One region of the Roseateles sp. AC306 genome, then DNA from elsewhere that is predicted to be linked to it. Evidence: predicted binding sites of a transcription regulator. Region 1 holds the regulator's gene; the other holds the start of a gene.
The links. Region 1 encodes LexA, which represses DNA repair genes until DNA is damaged. Its sites were predicted from a motif close to ACTGTATNNNNATACAGT; they were not measured.
Positions count from the first base shown of each region.

Region 1 (6,997 bases):
CCTCGACCGCTATGAGACGCTGATGTATGACAACACGCGAGCGTTTGCCGGCGTCGAGGCCGAACTCGCGGCGTTGTCGGCTGCGGGTCTTGTCTGGGGCATCGTCACCAACAAGGCAGAGCGCTTCGCGTTGCCGTTGACGGCGGCGCTGCGTCTGGGTGCGCGGGTGTTGGTGGGCGGTGACACCACCGGCCATACCAAGCCACATCCGGCGCCGCTGCTGGAAGCGGCGCGCCGTCTGGGCGTTGCTCCCCAGGGCTGTCTCTACGTGGGCGACGACGAGCGGGATGTGATCGCTGGTCGCGCGGCCAGCATGGCGACGGCGGTTGCGGCATGGGGATACCTGGGCGCGCAGGCAGATTTCAGTCAGTGGGGCGCTGATATCGCGCTGGCCGCTCCAGGCGAGCTCTTGAAACAGCTCGGACTGGCCTAAACTAGCGAGCTCTGGGGCCGACTTGGTTTCGACGTGGGTGCGGATCCGGAGTAGGGCATGCCGAGCACCAGTTCGCTCGTAAAACCACTGGAAACAAAGTAACTGCAAACGACTCTACGTTCGCACTCGCCGCTTAATTGCGGATGAGCTTCTCAACGGCAGGCCGATGGGCCGGGCTGAATCCCGCAAGGGGCTAGGCTGAGAAGTCACTCACATCGGCTGGCAATGCGCTGGGTCACTCAGTGTGTTGTGAGACTAAGTGACTGGCGGGAAAGCTAGCGTGCCACTGCGCGAGTTGACCGTGAGATTCAAATCAGCCGGCTAAGCATGTAGATCTGCCCGGTGATGGCTTGCGGACGGGGGTTCAATTCCCCCCGGCTCCACCATTACAGAGTTCAGCGAGGTTCGCTGAATTCCAAAAAAGGCCTAAGTCAATCAACGACTTAGGCCTTTTTCTTTGTCCGTCAGCGTCCGGGTAAGTGCGCCACCTTCCGGCATCTGACCGGGTAACTTTCAGGATAGCCCGGCTCGTCGGGGTGACACTCCTCGCAGAGTTACCCAGCCGGTATTCGGGCTATGGACCCCACCACGATTGATGGTGAGAGCGCGCGAGCGCGGGGGCTATTTCTTTGCACCGAATCCCTTTGCTCGTACGCGGGGACCCGGCATAGCCCAGTCGGGCATCGACGCTCCTCGCTCGCCGATCGGGCTGTCGAGGCCCAGCTTGCGGGTGAGCGTCGCGGCGTCAAAGGGTGCATGAACTTTGACGTCGTTGTCGAAATAGCAGTAGATGTCGCGGCGGGAATGATGGGGACCGGGATCCGTGGAGGCCAAGCGGGCGTCGTATACCTGGTGGCCGCTGCTCCAGGCCTTGACGCGCGTCGCCCAGCGGTCCAGCGCCTCGCCGCTGTAGCCGCTCGCGTAGAGCTCCTTGTCGCCGTGCAAGCGCACATAGACGAAATCTGCGGTCAGGTCTTCAAGCAATGGCCATTTGCCGGCTGTATCGGCGACGACCAGCGCGACCTCGTAACGCCGCAGCAGCGCGATGAAAGCTGGGTCGACAAAGCTTGGATGGCGAATCTCGACGGCATGGCGCATCGAGCGTTTGCGGTCGATGTCCAGGCTCACCCGGCCTTCAACGCGCGAGTCGTGACCTCTGGCGATACGCGCCGCCGCTTCAGTGTCATGCGGCAGCATGGCGAAAAATGCTTCGAATCGATCCGGCTTGAAGGGCAGCATCGGCGGGAACTGCCAGAGGATGGGGCCGAGCTTGTCACGCAATTCGAACAGGCCGTTCGCAAGAAAATTGGCCAGTGGCGTCTCGATTTCCTTCAGCCGCCGCATGTGGGTGATGTACTTCGGCGCCTTCACGGAGAACACAAAGCCGGGGGGCGTGTCATCGCGCCACTGCGCGTAGTAGTCCGGGTGCTGAAGCGAGTAGAAGGAGCCGTTGATCTCGATGGTGGGCACCATCCTCGATGCGAACTCAAGTTCGCGTCGCTGGACCAAGCCCTCCGGGTAGAACACACTGCGCCAGGGTTCGTATCGCCAGCCGGAGATGCCGATTCGAATGTCACCACCGGGAGCGCGTGCCTTGGCCATGCGGCAACGGGGCAGGGCGCGTGCCCAAACCGGCGTCGATCCAAGCGAATCGCGCGCCGTTCAATATCGATCAGTTGAAGCCTTGCCCTCTGATCAAGCCGACGGCCAGGCCCTCGATGCTGAAGTGCTCGCTGTCGTTCACATGAATGGGCTCGAAATCAGCGTTCTCAGGCAGCAGCTGGATGCCGTCCGGCCCGCGCTTGAAGCGTTTGACGGTGACTTCCTCACCAACGCGGGCGACGACGATCTGGCCGTTGCGGGCTTCCTTGGCGGACTGCACGGCGAGCAGATCGCCGTCGAGGATGCCGATGTCCTTCATGCTCATGCCCTTGACCTTGAGCAGGTAGTCGGGCTTCTTCGCAAACAGCGTTGGCTCGACGGTGTAAGTCTGCTCGACATGCTCCTGCGCCAGGATGGGAGCGCCGGCGGCAACGCGGCCGATCAAGGGAAGCGTGAGTTGGGCGAACGCCGGGATGGGCAGGCTGAACTGGCGGGCGCGATTGACGGCATTCAGCGTGTCGGACTTGAGGCGGATGCCGCGCGAGGTGCCGCCGACCAGTTCGAGAACACCCTTGCGCGCGAGGGCCTGCAGATGCTCCTCGGCGGCGTTGGCGGATTTGAAACCCAGTTCGGCGGCGATCTCGGCGCGGGTGGGGGGCGAGCCGGTGCTTTCGATCGCGTTGCGCACCAGGTCGAAGATCTGCTGTTGGCGGGCGGTAAGCTTGGGTTGGTCTTGCACGGGCGGCCTTTTCAAGGTGGCTGGAAATTTGTCCAGCACCTGTATTTTTGTCCAGGAAACCAGCAAATTGCAAACCCCAGCGAAATTGATCGTCATTCTGGGCACCGGCGGCACGATTGCTGGCACCGCTGCAAGCGCCAGCGACGGCGTGGGCTACACGGCCGCGCAGCTGCGTGTCGAGGACTTGCTCGCTGCTGTGCCGGCATTGGTGGGGCGGCCATTGGAGGCGCAGCAGGTCGCACAGTTGGACAGCAAGGACATGGACTGTGCGACCTGGCAGCGCCTCGCGCATGCCGTGCAGGCGCAGTTGGCGCGGCCCGAGGTGGCGGGCGTCGTTATCAGCCACGGCACGGACACGCTGGAGGAGACAGCCTACTTTCTGCACCGCGTGCTGGCGCCAACCAAGCCCGTGGTGCTGACGGCGGCGATGCGGCCGGCGACGGCGCTGGCGCCCGACGGGCCGCAGAATCTTTTCGACGCTGTGCAAGTGGCGGCCACCCGGGGCGCCATGGGTGTGGTCGTTGTGCTGGCGGGTCGCGTGCATGACGCGATACAGGTGCGCAAGACGCACAGCTACCGCGTCGATGCCTTCGAATCGGTGGACGGCGCGCTCGTGGCCCGGGTGGAGGAGGGCGCGGTCCGGCTTGTTGGCCGCTGGCCGGTGGGTGAGGCGTTAGGTCTGAATCGTGTCGCAAGGCCGGCGGAGAGCTGGCCACGCGTCGACATCGTGCTCAACCACGCCGGCGCCGATGGCCGTGTCGTGCAGGCACTGCTAACGGCGGGTGTGGACGGCATCGTCGCAGCCGGGACAGGCAACGGCACGCTGAGCATGACCCTGGAGGATGCGCTGCGTGACGCCGAGGTGCGCGGCGTACGCGTGCTGCGCAGCACGCGCTGCGACGCCGGGCCGGTGATGGACCTGCCCGGCCTGCTGCCGAGTGCCGGTGCACTGAGTCCGGTCAAGGCCAGGATCGAGCTGATCCTGGTCCTGCTCGCGGGCTGATCAGACGATCGTCAGCGTCACGTCCACATTGCCGCGCGTGGCGTTGGAGTACGGGCATACCTCGTGGGCGGTGGCCACCAGCGCTTCCAGTGCGGCGCGCTCCATGCCGGGCACGGAGATCTTCATATCGACCTGGATGCCGAAGGCGCCCGGCTTGTTGGCGTGCGGGCCGATGGCGACATCGCTGGTGATGGACACCTCGGCGGGCAGGCTGATCTTCTGCTTGCCGGCGACGGCCTTCATCGCGCCGATGAAGCAGGCGGAGTAGCCGGCCGCGAACAACTGCTCGGGGTTGGTGCCCGGGCCGCCGGCGCCGCCCAGTTCCTTGGGCGTGGACAGCGTCACGTCGATGGCGCCATCGGAAGACTTGGCAGTGCCGGCGCGGCCGCCAGTGGCAGTTGCGGTGGCGGTGTAGAGGGCTTTTTCGATGGCCATGGGGGCTCCTTTGGGGGTCGTGGTGGGAAAGGTGATCAGTCGGTAGTGGCTTGACTCAGCTGCTGCCGGAGTTCGTGCAGCCGCTGGGTCAGTGCGACGAGCTCGTCCAGCTCGCAGGCGCTGGCGCAGGCGAGCTGGTTGGGGATGTCCAGCGCCAGGGAGCGCAGCTTGCGGCCTGCGGGTGTCAGAAACAAGTCGACGCGGCGCTCGTCGTCCGTGGCACGGAGGCGCTCGACATGGCCCAGCAGCTCCAGTCGCTTGAGCAGTGGCGTCAACGTGCCAGAGTCCAGCGACAGGCGTTGGCCGAGCGCGGACACGCTCAGGCCATCAGCCTCCCACAGCACCAGCATGGCGAGGTATTGCGGATAGGTCAGGCCCAGCGGCGCCAGCAGCGGCTTGTAGAGCTTGGTCATGGCCAGCGAGCTGCTGTACAGCGCGAAACACAATTGACGATCGAGCTGCAGCCATTGCGTGCGGGGATCGCTGGCGGTGGACGGCTTGGCGCGTGGCATGGCTTCTAATGTAGTTGGCAATTCAATTGCGTACAAGTTAAATGGTCTTTCCCACGTCTTTTAGCGACAGGGGACCTTAGGGCCATCTGCGAGGATGCGCCACCCCAATCAATGATGAGGAGAGAGACGATGCAGACACTCGCAATCGTGCTGGCGGCGCTGGTGGCACTGCTGCACCTGTACTTCCTGGTGCTGGAAATGTTCTTCTGGACCAAGCCGCTGGGCCGCAAGGCCTTCGGGCTGAAGGCGGACTTTGCCGAGCAGAGCAAGTCGCTGGCGGCCAACCAGGGGCTCTACAACGGCTTTCTCGCTGCGGGCCTGGCCTGGGGCCTCGTGCAGGGCGCCGCGGGAGCGGGCAAGCCCTGGCTGGTGTTCTTCCTGGGCTGTGTCGTCGTGGCCGGCGTATTCGGCGCGGCTACGGCCTCCAGGAAGATCTTGTTCGTGCAGGCGCTGCCGGGCGCACTGGCCCTGGCAGCGGTGCTTCTTAGCTGAGCGCTTCGATCTGCTCGCCCAGCTCCAGCCAACGGGCTTCGTCGGCTTCGAGCTGGTCGCTGATCGCCTTCAGCCTTTTGCCCATCTCGGCGATGGCCGACGCGGCGGCGCCTTCAGCGAGCTGAGCTTCGATGCTGGAGCGCTCCGTGGCAAGCGCATGCATGCGCTTGTCGATCTGCTCCATCTCCTTGCGCAGCGGCCGCGTCTGGTCGGCGAGCTTGGCGCGCGCCTGACCTGAGACCTTGCGGTCCTCGCGCGCTGCGGGGGCCGGCGCAGGTGCGGCGGCAACCACCGGCGCGGGCGCGGCTGCTGCCGCCGATTGCTTCTTGGCAGCGCGGGCGGCTTCCTTGCTCTGGTCGAGCAGCCACTTCTGGTAGTCGTCCAGGTCGCCGTCGAAGGGCTTGACGACGCCGTCGGCCACCAGCCAGAACTCGTCGCAGACCTCGCGCAGCAACGCGCGGTCGTGGCTGACCAGCATGACCGTGCCCTCGAACTCGTTGAGCGCCATCGACAGCGCCTCTCGCGTGTTCAGGTCCAGGTGGTTGGTGGGCTCGTCCAGCAGCAGCAGGTTGGGGCGCTGCCACACGAGCATGGCCAATACGAGGCGGGCCTTCTCGCCGCCGGACAGGCTGCCAACCTGCTGGTTAACCATGTCGCCGGTGAAGCGGAACTGCCCGAGGAAGTCGCGCAACTCCTGCTCGCGGCCGGCCGGGCCAACCTCGCGGGCCAGCCGCACCATGTGCTCCAGCGGGCCTTCGTCCAGCCGCAGCACGTCCAGCTCCTGCTGGGCGAAGTAGCCGATGGACAGGCCCTTGCCCTGCGTCAGCCTGCCGGCGAGTGCAGGTTGCGTACCGGCAATCGTCTTCACCAACGTCGACTTGCCCTGGCCGTTGGCGCCCAGGATGCCGATGCGCTGGCCGGCCAGCACGGAGCGGTCGATGTTGCGCACGATGGTGGTCGTGCCATAACCGGCCGACATCTCGTCGAACATCAGCATCGGGTTGGGCAGATTGAGCGGCTCGCGGAACTCGAAATTGAAGTCGGCCGAGGCGAGTACGGGCGCGAGGCGCTCCATGCGCTCCAGCGCCTTCACGCGGCTCTGCGCCTGCTTGGCTTTGCTGGCCTTGGCCTTGAAGCGGTCGATGAACTTCTGCAGGTGGGCCACGCGCTCCTGCTGCTTGGAGAAGGCCGCCTGCTGAAGCACCATGCGCTCGGCGCGCTGGGTCTCGAAGCTGGTGTAGTTGCCGCCGTAGCGCACCAGCTTGCCTTCGTCCAGATGCAGCGTGACCTTGGTGATGGCGTCGAGGAATTCGCGGTCGTGGCTGATGATGATCAGCGTGCCGTCGTAGCGCGCCAGCCAGGCTTCCAGCCAAACGAGGGCGTCCAGGTCCAAGTGGTTGGTGGGCTCGTCCAGCAGCATCAGCTCGGCCGGGCACATCAGCGCGCGGGCCAGCTGCAGGCGCATGCGCCAGCCGCCGGAGAAGCTGTTGACCGGGGCGTCGAGCTGCTCGCTCTTGAAGCCCAGGCCCATCAGCAACGCCTGGGCGCGCGAGCGGGCGTCGAAGGCGCCGACGTCGGCCAGAAGCGCATGCGCGTCAGCCATCGCGTGGCCATCGTTGGCGGCCTCCGCCGCTTCGAGCGCGGCGCGGGCGGCCACCAGCGGCAGGTCGCCCTCCAGCACGTAGTCGGTCGCGCCGTCGTCCGTCTCGGGCATGTTCTGGGCGACCTCGGAACGGCGCCAGTGCTTGGGCACCTCGACCTCGCCCTTGTCGTTGCCCAGG
Region 1 covers NZ_CEEDEB010000001.1:603,402-610,398, forward strand. Annotated here, with positions in the region: gene AC0IZJ_RS02415 (HAD-IA family hydrolase) at 1-433, shown strand, start outside; RNA gene ssrA (transfer-messenger RNA) at 447-819, shown strand; gene AC0IZJ_RS02425 (DUF72 domain-containing protein) at 1,055-2,035, opposite strand; gene lexA (transcriptional repressor LexA) at 2,106-2,774, opposite strand; gene AC0IZJ_RS02435 (asparaginase) at 2,860-3,777, shown strand; gene AC0IZJ_RS02440 (organic hydroperoxide resistance protein) at 3,778-4,212, opposite strand; gene AC0IZJ_RS02445 (MarR family winged helix-turn-helix transcriptional regulator) at 4,248-4,724, opposite strand; gene AC0IZJ_RS02450 (DUF1304 domain-containing protein) at 4,854-5,216, shown strand; gene AC0IZJ_RS02455 (ATP-binding cassette domain-containing protein) at 5,209-6,997, opposite strand, start outside.

Region 2 (6,997 bases), on a different contig from region 1:
GCGGTCCGCCATGGTGGCGTTCTCTATGGGCACCATGCGAGACAGCGGCTCACCTGTTAGCACAAAGCCGCCCGTGTGCTGGCCCAGGTGCCTCGGGAATCCGCGCAACTCCGCCGTCAGTTTGAGCAGCTGGCGCATGTCCAACCGGTCGACGTCGACGCCGAGCTGCTTGAGCTTTGCAGGCGCCGCGTCGGGGTCGTCCCACCAGTTGTTCTCAGCGGCGAGCTCTGCAGCCTCCTCGAGCGTGAACCCCAGCGCCTTGCCCACGTCGCGGAACGCGCTTCGCGAGCGATAGCTGGCGACCGTTGCGGTCAGCGCCGCACGGTGCCGGCCGTACCGTTCGTACAAGTACTGGATGACCTCTTCGCGCCGGGCGTTTTCGAAGTCGATGTCGATGTCGGGCGGCTCGTTGCGTTCGCGGCTGATGAACCGCTCGAACAGCACGGACATCCGCGACGGGTCGACCTCCGTGATGTGCAGGCAGTAGCACACGACCGAGTTCGCGGCCGACCCGCGGCCCTGGCAAAGGATGCCCCGACTGCGGGCGAACTTGACGATGTCCCCGACCGTCAAGAAATAGTGCTGGTAATTCAGCTCGTCGATGAGCTCCAGCTCGTGCTCAATCAGGGCCTGGACCTTCGCTGGTGCACCGTTGGGCCACCGCTGCCCTGCCCCTTCGTACGTCAGCCGTCGCAGGTAGCTCGTTGGCGTCTCTCCCTCTGGAACAACCTCAGCGGGATAGCAATACTTCAGCTCGTCGAGCGAGAAGTGGCAGCGCTCGGCGACGCGCAGCGTTTCGGCCAAGAGCTCCGGCGGGAAGGTGCATGACAGACGAAACCTGGTGCGCAGGTGCCGCTCGCCGTTTGGCTGCAATGCGTAGCCGCACTCGGTCAGCGGCTTGCCGACGCGGACCGCCGTGACGACGTCCTGTAGCCCCTTGCGAGCACGCGTGTGCATGTGCACGTCGCCAACGGCCACCAGCGGAATGGCGGTGGCCTCGCTGGCCAGGCGCAACTTGTGCAGCCAAACCGCGTCATCGAGTTGTCGCAGCTGCTCAACCCCGAGCCAGCAGCGCCCGACGAAGCGGAACAGCAACCACTCGGCGACGCGCTGGACCTGAGTCGCATCACAGCTGCGGTCGGGACAGGCGATGAGCACGCAGTCGTCCAGCGCCGACGGCTGGATGCCTCTTAGCTCCAGCCGGTAGGTGCCTTTTGGAGAAGCCCGCCGCAGGTCCGTGATGAACTCGCAGAGGTTCCCGTAGCCGTTGCGGTTCGTTGCCAGCACGACGAGCGTGAACGGCGTGTCGCACTGGACGCGGAACTGCGAGCCGACGACGAGTTTGAGGCCGGCCTCCTTCGCCGCAACGTGGGCCCGGACAACGCCGGCGAGTGAGCATTCGTCGGTAATTGCCAGGGCGCTGTAGTCAAGCTCCTTGGCACGCTCGACAAGCTCGTGCGGGTGGCTGGCGCCGGTGAGGAACGAAAAGTTGCTGAGACACCGAAGCTCGGCGTAGTGGACCTCGCCGCTTGCCTGCTCGCCGTCGGTCATGAGAACGACCCGTGCAGGAACCAGTTGTCCTGGGACTGCTGGCGCTCCTTGTAGACCCAAAGGAATCCGCCATGCGGGCTGAGCGCCAGCCAGTAGTCCCGGCGCACCTGGGTGTGCTCCTGCTCCTCGCGCGGACCGACCCGATGCCACCAGCCACCTTCAACCAAGTGAGGACCGAGCAAGAGCTTCAGCGGCCCCTGGAAATGCGGCCGGCTGTTTCGCACAGCGAGCGGCAAGGGCGTATCGAGCACACAGGTTGGCGCCGGGAACGGCGGCGTAGCGCCTTTGCGCTTCGGCGGCTGCTGGTCAAGCGGAAGCCAATGCTGGGTCCACTCGGTCCGGTAGTCCTCACGCAGCACCGGCCTCTGGACGTTTTCAGGGCCGATGCGCGCGGCTATGCGCTCTCGCAGCAGCGCTCGCGCCTGCGTGCGGTTCACGACGTCGGGCAAGAACGACAAGTTCTGCTGCTCGAGCCTCACCACTTCGGTAGCGGTCAGCATCACTTCGCCGGCGGGAGCTGCCAGCTCGACCTTGGCCAAATGCTCCGTGAGCAGCCGCTCCAAGTGGTCGATGTTCCGACTTGGAATCGCCGTCCGGATGGTCAGGCCGCCTGTGGCTTCGACATTCTTGGCGCGCATCGTGTCGTGCGCCCACCCAAACGCGAACGCCGTGACACCGGCATGCCGCGCTGTGAGCCAGCCACAGAGCTGCAGCAGAAGGACATGGGCGCCAGCAAGCAGCGCTGGGGCGAGTTCCACCCGGGACATCAGCTCCAGCCGGGCGTGGAAGTCGTCCGATGGCTGCACCCAGTCGTGGGCCAGCGGCCGGTCGCCGTAGGCCTGGTCCAGCGCGATGAGCAGCTCTTTGCCAAAGCGATGGTTCAGACCGTTGCGCGGGAGTCGTCGCAGGTCGCCGAGCCGGCTGCAGCCGACGTGCCCCAACGTCACCAGGTGCTTATGGGCTGCCGTCAGCACATTGAGTGGCAGCCCGTTCAGCAGCCCGGTCAGCTGAGCGTTATCGTTGTTCTCATTCCCGGCCCTGGCCAAACACAGCGCCGCCAAGCTGTTGGAGGCCCAAGCCACGCTGGCGCAGCCCAGCTCTGCAGATTCGAGGACGACCCGGTCCCTAAGCGCCTGTCGACCACCGAACAGACGCGTCGACGCCGCCACCTCCATGACAACGGACTCTTCAAAAAGGGCCACCCGCGGGGTGAATTGCAGCGCCCAGTTCGTAAGCCTCTGTTGGACATCAGTGGTGGGCGGTGTCGCTGGGTCGCGTGGCGGTAGGAGTGCTGCCCACCACATGGGGCACCTCGATGGAAATCGGTTTGTCGTCGAGCTGGCTGGGGCGCATCAACTCGGGTGTCAGTACGCGGGCGACCCCGCCGGCGTACGCAGGTAGCAGTAGGTCACCCTCGTGAAGCGGCCCCTTGCGCTTGGCGACTCGGACCCGAAGGTCCCAATCCAGGCCCATCTCAGCCACGACACGTAGCGGCGCCGGTGACGAATCCCTGAGGGCTTGCGCCGGTCGGATGAGGAAACAGACGCCTTCGAACCCTTGGGCGCAGGCCTGCAGGCGGCGAAGCTGTTCCGGTCTGACCTGCGGCAGCCACGAAACCAGCACGTCGGCACCGTTGTCCCGAAGAAGCTGCTCCGTGACCCACAGCCGTCGGGCGGGCTCGTCGACGTTGTAGCGCCAGAACCGGTCGGGCTCGATGCCGTCCTGCACCAAACCTTCCATCGACGGCGGCCGCGCTGGTCCAACGACGGCAACTTCACCGCCGCCGGTCATGATGGGACGGATGGCTGGCATCAGCAGGCGCCATTCCAGCGTACCCGGCTGCGATGTCAGCAGCTCGGTGATGGCCATCCCGGGCCAGCCACCACCCGGCAGCTCGTCGTCCAGGGCGGCCCAGCCGCTGGCGTAGACCTTGGAGGGAGGCGGATGCAGCTCACCACCCCGCCACAGTGCAGCTTCCACGTGTGTAGGCAGCGGCTCCACCATGGGAACAGCGGTGTTTTGGGCGGGTGGGGTGAGCTGCACGGTCGGCTTGATGTACTGATGTTTTATACAGTACCATCCAGCCCATGGGTCTGTCGAGCCGTTCGGTCGCGGGGAGTGAAAACCGCCCGGTGGCACGGCTTTTGGCCCGAGGAAGGACGTAGCCGTGTGTTCAAACTATGAAGCTGTCACCAACAACGCCAAGCTGCTGGGCGCGTTCGGTGTGACCCTGCCGGCAGGTGCCGAGGCCTCCCCCCACCCCAGCGCTGGCGCGCTGGCGCCGTTCATCGTGCGCTCGACGGTTCGCAAGCCCAATTCCCTGGGCGACGCCAAGCTTGGCGTGCTTGGCTTGCTTCCATCCTTCGCAACGTCTGTTGAGTTCTCGGAACACACGTACAACTGCCGCACCGAGACCATGCGGCAGAAGCCTGCATTCAAGGACAGCTGGTGGGCGGGGCGCCGCTGCGTGATTCCCGTCCAGCGCATCGCCGAGTGGTGCTACGAGACGGAGGACGGTCACCCGGAGCTTTGGGGTGTGAGCCTGGCGGACGCTGAGCCGATGGGGCTAGCCGGCATCTGGAACGAGTGGTCCAGCCCACAAGGTGAGAAGGTACTGTCGTTCTCGATGCTCACCATCAACGCCGACGGCCACGCCGTGTTTGGCCACCTCAACCATCCCGACCACGAAAAGCGGATGCCGGTCATCCTGCCGATGTCGGCGCAAGAGACCTGGCTCTACGGGTCCACCAAGACGGCCGAGCAGCTGCTCGTGCGGTTTCCCGCTGAAAAACTGCACGCCGCAGCGGTGGACCCGGTGGCACGGCCGCTGCGCGAGCCGCCGCAGTGGGTCAACGAGCCGGACATGTTCCAAGAGGAATGGCGCGCCACCGCGGCCGAGCTACCGCGCAAGCGAACCGCAAAGCCGACCGCTTTGCCCCCTCCTCCGCCGGAGCTGCCGGGGCCCCTCAACGGCGACCTGTTTGGATGAAGGAGAGCGCGATGTTCCTGAACCTCAACGACCCTCACAGCATCGTCACTTGGTGGCGGGTCTGGCCCGAGCGGCACAGCGCTTTTTTGAACCACAAGCTGACGTCGAGCCCGCAGTTCGCCTCTGCAATCCGCGAAGCGCAGCGCTTGATAGCGCAGGACCCAGACCTGAATGCCCAATGGGCGCAGTCGGTTCGCGAGCGGCGCGCACGTGAAGCCCTCGCAGCAGAGAATGTCGTCAACGTGCCAGCGCACGAACTTCGTTGGCGAGAGCTAGCAACTGCTGCCTGATGAGACTCATCCTGGACGATGTTGACTTCGGGTCGTCCAACAGGGCCGAGCTAACGCAATGACTCAACTGAACTTGCATCCGTACGCCCTTTGGTTCGACTGCAGCCCGTTCGATGCCGAGCAAGAGGAACTCGCTCGTCGGGTGGCGCGAACGGTGCTCGATAGGCATTTCGGGGCCTGGAACGTCATCGCAGCGCACGACGCGGCGCTGGCCACGGGAAAGCGGTATGTCTGCGAAGCTGGTCAAACGCCTGAAGCAGTCAATCGGTGGCTTGCGGCAATTAGTGAGGCGTATCGCGCAGCGTGGACTGCCGCCGGTCTGCCCGCCATGTCGGCGGAGCTGTTGCGTGACAACCCTCAGCTCGACGAATCGTGCGTGATGGTCGGGCGCGAGGTGCCGCTGCACGCCAGGGGAGCAGGTGGGCTGACGTTCAGACTGTTTGAGGTTTGGGTGGAGTGGAGCGTGTTCGAGCCGTTCGACGACCCATCCGCCGCCGAGTTAGCTCGTGAAGCGCTTTGGAGCAGGTTTGGCAGTCAGGAAGCCGTCCTTGAAGCGCGCCATGCCTGCGAATTAGCTGGCGGCGTCCACGCCCCTGGACCGCAACCCCGCGCCGTCGAAACGTGGCAGCGGGCGATTCGAGAGGTGTTGGCGGACGTCATTGAAGACGCCGTCGGATACGACGAGCAGGCCGCGCAGCGCGTCAGGGAGCACTTCAATCTTGAGCGCTGCCGCATCGAAGTCGGAAGGCTGCTGCCCCCGGAGTTCGGGGGACCACCCGAGGACGCATCTGTCCCGAACGAACAGTGGCGCTCGCGATGGCTCATCGACCTGACACGAAAACCAGAGGCGCGACATGCTTGTGGCCTGGCGTTCGAGGTCGACGAGTCCGTGCCGGAGCTGCAGGTTCGTCGTGTCCCAGACGTCGAGGTCGATGAGCGGCTGGAAGGCGCATGGCATGTCCGGCGCCCCTTGGATGTTCACGCGCGCCTGGGTGCTCAAGCGCTGCAGCTAATCCTGGAACGCCGGATTCGGCCCACGACAGAAGCTGCATCTCACCATCCGTGAGCCATCTTTCGGTGATTCCGGCATACCGAGCTCGCTCAGCCGTCGCGGCCTTGCTCGCTGTACTGCTGGCGTGTCCAGTGATGGCCGATACGCTTTTTGGCGAGGTCGTTGGCATCGCTGACGGCGACACGGTAACGGTCTTGGATGCAGAAAGGCATCAGCACCACGTGCGCTTGGCAGGCATCGACGCTCCAGAGAGACGCCAGGCGTTTGGCACAAAGGCACGCGAAGCGCTTGCGGGCTGGGTGTTCCGAAAACACGTCCAGGTCGAGTACCAAAAGCGGGACCGCTGGGGTCGCATCGTCGGCAAGGTTCGAGTCGATGGAGGCGACGTGTCCCTTGAGTTACTGAAATCAGGATTCGCTTGGCACTACGTCGCCTATGCAAGGGAGCAGTCGCCGGAGGACCGGGTTAAGTACAGCACGGCCGAGGCCGAAGCGAGGGCCGGACGCCAAGGTCTCTGGCATGACACCGGTCCTATTGCACCTTGGGACTTTCGGGCCAGCAAGCGGGCACCGAGACGCCGCTAACCTTGCGGCTATGCGCGACTCGTCGACACCTTCCACCAGCTACCCGACGACGCCGGATGGTCGGTACTTGGTAGTGCGTGGGCGGCTCTGGCGCAGGACGAATCCAAACCTTGCCGAGAGCGAGCGCGTCGAACTGACGGCAAAGCTGATGGGGGCGCGTCGAGCGCTCAGGGGTAACAGCTCCGCCGAGCGGCGCGCTGAAGCACGCGCTGCTGTCGACGAGGCAAAGATTGCTCTAGGAGAACGCGGTCCCGTATGGTGGTCCGACGGTGCACCGGACTACAACCGGCACCTTGCGAGGAACACGCCTTACGCCGCGTGGTTCCAGTCTCTTGAAGGTTAAGCGGCCGCGCGGCGAAGTTGCACGACCCGCCCGAAAGTTCAGTCTCCGTCGACTGACCGAACCTCAACGCGATTGCGGCCACCCACCTTTGCATCGTTTTGTGCCGTATCTGCGGCTGCAAACAGCTTCTCGAACGAGCTGTCTCCCTCGGTCAAAGCCACGCCGATAGACGCTGTGAGGAAGGAGCGGTTGGACCCTAAGGCCAAGGAGTTGGACGTTAGCTGCCTC
Region 2 covers NZ_CEEDEB010000008.1:188,119-195,115, forward strand. Annotated here, with positions in the region: gene AC0IZJ_RS17205 (error-prone DNA polymerase) at 1-1,551, opposite strand, end outside; gene AC0IZJ_RS17210 (Y-family DNA polymerase) at 1,548-2,753, opposite strand; gene imuA (translesion DNA synthesis-associated protein ImuA) at 2,800-3,555, opposite strand; gene AC0IZJ_RS17220 (SOS response-associated peptidase) at 3,719-4,540, shown strand; gene AC0IZJ_RS17225 (hypothetical protein) at 4,552-4,830, shown strand; gene AC0IZJ_RS17230 (hypothetical protein) at 4,889-5,896, shown strand; gene AC0IZJ_RS17235 (hypothetical protein) at 5,932-6,174, opposite strand; gene AC0IZJ_RS17240 (thermonuclease family protein) at 6,064-6,426, shown strand; gene AC0IZJ_RS17245 (GGDEF domain-containing protein) at 6,808-6,997, opposite strand, start outside.
Region 2: the regulator LexA is predicted to act here: its motif matches at 3,609-3,626, upstream of imuA (translesion DNA synthesis-associated protein ImuA).